2 regions of the Providencia sp. UF-224 genome follow, and region 2 is predicted to be linked to the other one. Evidence: predicted binding sites of a transcription regulator. Region 2 holds the regulator's gene; the other holds the start of a gene.

Region 1 (2,485 bases), on a different contig from region 2:
GCAGTGCGTTAGCAGCGTCTAACGCAGCATTCACCTTCACAATCATTCCATCTGTAATAATTCCTTGGTCGATGAGTTTTTGCGCTTTTTGCGTCGTCATCTCATCAATTTTTTGGCCTTTGCCATCTAAGATGCCACTCACATCCGACAATAAAACCAGATCGGCATTGAGTGCTTGGGCTACAGCGGTTGCGGCTTGGTCTGCGTTCACATTCATTAGCTCACCTTGTGCGGTGACACCAATAGAACTGATGATGGGCAAATATCCCGCGCCGAGAAGCAATTTCAATAGCTTGGCATCACCCGGTTTTGCATTCCCAACATGACCGAGCTCGTCATTCAACTGTGTAACAACCGCACTTTGCCCATCACCAAGTGATAACCCCACTGCGGGTAATTGGTGTTTGATGCTCCATGCCAGTAAGGTTTTATTTGCCGTCCCAGCTAAAGCCCCCGTAATAATGTCGATTTGATCCGCCGGTGTAACCCGCAGCCCCTGCTTCTTCACAACGGGAAGTTGCAACTTCTGCATTAATTCATCCACTAAACAACCACCACCATGGACAATCACCAGCTCGCGTTGATGTGCTTGGCGATAAGTTTGAATAGCGGTAAACAGTTTTTCTAACGCTTCAGTACTATCCAGTAACACACCGCCCAATTTAATCACTAAGGGTTGCATGGCTTGTCCTTATTAAAGTAATGACTGGGTTTCATTGAAACCAAAACGAATATTCATGCACTGTACAGCTTGTGCCGCGGCACCTTTTAGTAGGTTATCTTCTGTACCGACTAAAATCAGGTGTTCCCCTTTCAATACATAACCGATATCACAAAATGGCGTGCCGACGACAGATTTCAATGCAGGAACACCTTTATCATATAAACGCACCAAGGGTTTGTTTTGATAGGCTTCTTTAAACGTTTCGCCAATTTTCTCTGCTGTGACGCCCGCTTTTACCTTACAGGTGATAGTGGCGAGGATCCCTCTTGAGAAGTTGCCCAGATGCGGCGTAAAAATCACCTCTTGCCCCAAATGCGTTGAGATTTCAGGCTGATGGCGGTGAGTGAAAATACCATACGGCTGTAAGCTCACTTCACAGAAACTGTTTGTCATTGAAGCCTTGCGCCCTGCCCCTGACACACCACTGGTTGCATTGATAACAGGCCACATGCTGTTATCCAGTAACTTAGCTTCAATTAACGGTTTTAACGCAAGTTGCGAAACGGTTGGATAACAGCCCGGTACCGCGATTAACTGGGCTTGGCGAATTTTATCCGCTTGCCATTCCGCTAAACCGTAAACTGCTTGCATTAACCATTCGGTATTTGTATGTTCAAAGCCATAGTATTGGGTGTAGAACGCAGGATCTTGAACGCGGTAAGCACCCGATAAATCGAACACCACACAACCCGCTTCAAGGAATTGTGGGGCGATGTCGTGGCTCACTTCATGTGCCGTGGCGAGGAAAACAACATCAATGCCTTTTGCTGCCTCTGCCACGTCAGTGAGTGGCAGGACAGGAAGGTCAATGATGCCTTTATACTGGGGATATAAATCAGAAAAACGTTTATTTGCATCGGCACTTTGCTTCGATACCATCAACCCTTGAAGGTTAATTTCAGGGTGACGTTGCAAATAAGCGGCTAATTCTGCTCCAGTATAGCCACTGGCCCCGATAATGAGTGTGTTCAACATATGCTTTCTACCTTGTACTCGTGACCCAAACAGTTTAATGTGTATTTTTATTCAAATAAAGTGCATGAATATTGATACTATTATGGATTAAGGCTGTCAACAGTGAATATTAAATTACCTGCATTTATTGAGATTTATCGTCAATTAATTGCCACTCCATCGATTAGTGCGACTGATTCTCATTTGGATCAGAGCAATAAAGCCCTTGTGGAACTCCTTGGTGGGTGGTTAGAGACGCTGGGGTTTTCGGTCAATATTCAACCCGTACCGGAAACACGTGATAAATATAATCTGCTAGCTTCCATTGGCGAGGGTAATGGTGGCCTGATGTTATGTGGCCATACCGACACTGTGCCTTTTGATGATGGCCGCTGGAGCAAAAACCCTTTCGAGCTGACAGAACACGATGGCAAGCTTTATGGCCTCGGTACCGCAGACATGAAAGGCTTCTTTGCTTTTATTGTCGATGCGCTGCGTGATATGGATCTTGCGAAGCTCAAGCGCCCACTGCATATCCTTGCGACTGCAGATGAAGAAACTTCGATGGCGGGAGCCCGTTATTTTGCGGCGAACACTGCATTGCGCCCTGACTTTGCCATTATCGGTGAGCCGACCTCATTACAACCAATACGCGCACATAAAGGCCATTTATCTAACGCTATCCGCATTACGGGGCAATCGGGGCATTCAAGTGACCCGGAGCGTGGTGTCAATGCCATTGAGCTGATGCATGAGTCGATTTCTCATTTAATGACGCTGCGTAACACATTGAAAGAGCGTTTTAAT
Region 2 (2,485 bases):
GTGGATGGTGACTGACATCGCTGAGAAATGCGTGCAACCTGCTCGCTGGAGTGCGGATATTGAGGCCCTAACCAATATGGTGATTGAGACTGCGCAGCCCGGTGACCATATCCTCGTGATGAGCAACGGTGGTTTTGAAGGCATCCATGGGAAATTGCTGGCAGGCTTAAAAGCCAAAGCAGAAACTGAAGTGGATGAGTAAGTTAGCCTACAGATAATAGGTTAGATAGACCCCAGTGTTCATTAAGATAGCTGGGGTTTTTTTATGTCTGATGTGTTGAATGGGCATTGGTCTATCACCCAGCTTAATGTCACTGGGCTATTCATTTCTTTTTTTAAGCTGCCCATATAGCAATCGAGGGAATCGGTAAAAAGATGGAACAAGCACCCGACCGCCACTGCTTTGAGTTTCCACGATGGCATAAACAGCAATACAACATAGGCAATCGCAGCCCAGAGGGAATGAAGAGGGTGGAAGCCAATACCACAACGCTCAGGGTCGAAAATAGGGGTTGCTAGTAAGTGGTCTAAATCGATCGCCATCGTCGCAATCATAATCAACGCAGCTAACTTCCAGTTTTTTCGCCAAAACAGATATGCAAACAAAATGGGCATCAAAAAATGAAAGCCGTAATGCACAATATTGCGAAAAATGTCGAATAGCACGGTAGAGCCCCTAATCTTTGGCTTAAATAAAAAGAGGGAAAGTCGATGCTTTTCCCCCTTAGTGTTACATCAAGCGATTGATGTAACTTAGAGCTCTTGTTCGAACAACGCTAAAATTGCTTCGTATAGCTCTTTTGTCGTGAAGTTATTCGCAGGTGTAGAGAATATTGTATCATCCCCAGCAATACTGCCTAAAATGCCTTCTGCTTTACCTAATGAATCCAGTAAGCGAGCAATTAATTGGGCTGCACCTGGGCTGGTTCGAATCACCACAACCGATGGGTTGTAATCGATATCCAAAACGAGGTTTTTCAATGGGCTGGTGGCTGTCGGCACACCGGGCTCAGCTGGCAGGCAATACACCATTTCCATTTTCGCATTACGAGTGCGAACGGCACCAAACTTGGTGAGCATTCTGGAAATTTTAGATTGATTAATGTTTTCGTAGCCTTCTTCCTGCAAAGCCGTGACAATTTCAGCCTGAGAGCTAAATTTTTCTTCTTTGAGTAGGGCTTTAAAAGCCTTAACTAAGTCTTCTTGTTTAGACGGAGTGCGCATAATTAACCCATTCATCGGCATTAAACTAAGTTGTATTATCCGTAAAAGTGCATTTTTATGCAACAAAATTGCGTTATGATGATTTAATAATCAATGATAACGGAACCTTTAAGGTTTTATGTTATTCCGTTTTCAGCGTGAATGGTTAATTTATCTTAAATAGTTAGTATTAAACATTAGCATAATAGATCAATGAATTTAGCTTATAAAAGTTGTAACTTTATTGTTAACAAAATGGTTTTTGCTTGAATAATGAACAGGAAAAACCACTTATTGTGCGAAAAGCAATAGTGAGAAAAACTATTTGTTAAAAAAGTGCCCGTTATCTCATTAACAGATAAGGAATTTGTTTAGAATGATGGCAATTAGTCGACAAATTCTCTAGCGTTAAACTCTCTCTCTATCTGTTAAGAAATTGTTTTTTATACGTAATGTGTTGAGTGTATAAACAAATAAAGTGATATCTTTTTAAAGTACAAATTAAGGAGTTTCAGAATGAAAGTTGCAGTCCTAGGTGCAGCAGGTGGTATCGGTCAGGCTCTCGCCCTTCTTCTCAAAAACCAGCTTCCAGCCGGTTCAGAACTCTCCCTCTACGACATCGCACCGGTTACTCCAGGTGTTGCTGCTGACTTAAGTCACATCCCAACGGATGTTAAAGTGACGGGTTTTGCGGGTGAAGATGCGAAACCTGCTCTTAAAGGTGCAGATATTGTTCTTATCTCTGCGGGTGTTGCGCGTAAACCAGGCATGGACCGTTCAGACCTGTTTAACATCAACGCAGGCATCGTTCGTAACCTGGTTCAACAAATTGCAGAAACTTGCCCGAAAGCATTAATCGGTATCATCACTAACCCAGTGAACACCACCGTTGCAATCGCTGCTGAAGTTCTGAAAAAAGCCGGTGTATACGACAAAAACCGTTTATTCGGTGTGACCACATTAGATATCATTCGTTCTAATACTTTTGTTGCTGAATTAAAAGGCAAAAACGTCAACGATGTCGAAGTGCCAGTTATCGGTGGTCACTCTGGTGTGACAATTCTGCCTCTGTTATCACAAATTGAAGGCGTAAGCTTCTCTGATGACGAAATCGCAGCGCTGACAAAACGTATCCAAAACGCAGGTACTGAAGTTGTTGAAGCAAAAGCAGGTGGCGGATCAGCGACTCTGTCTATGGGCCAAGCAGCAGCACGTTTAGGTTTATCTTTAATTCGTGGCCTGCAAGGTGAAAGCAACGTGGTTGAGTGTGTTTACACTGAAG

What was found. Region 2 encodes ArgR, which controls arginine synthesis, uptake and breakdown. Its sites were predicted from a motif close to ANTGAATAAAAATACANT; they were not measured.
Region 1: the regulator ArgR is predicted to act here: its motif matches at 1,738-1,755, upstream of argC (N-acetyl-gamma-glutamyl-phosphate reductase).

Annotation. Positions count from the first base shown of each region.
Region 1 is NZ_JBSICC010000022.1:49,258-51,742, reverse strand. It holds gene argB (acetylglutamate kinase) at 1-682, opposite strand, end outside; gene argC (N-acetyl-gamma-glutamyl-phosphate reductase) at 695-1,699, opposite strand; gene argE (acetylornithine deacetylase) at 1,802-2,485, shown strand, end outside.
Region 2 is NZ_JBSICC010000017.1:39,225-41,709, forward strand. It holds gene mpl (UDP-N-acetylmuramate:L-alanyl-gamma-D-glutamyl-meso-diaminopimelate ligase) at 1-202, shown strand, start outside; gene AC4IFO_RS15555 (DUF6122 family protein) at 244-666, opposite strand; gene argR (transcriptional regulator ArgR) at 754-1,224, opposite strand; gene mdh (malate dehydrogenase) at 1,720-2,485, shown strand, end outside.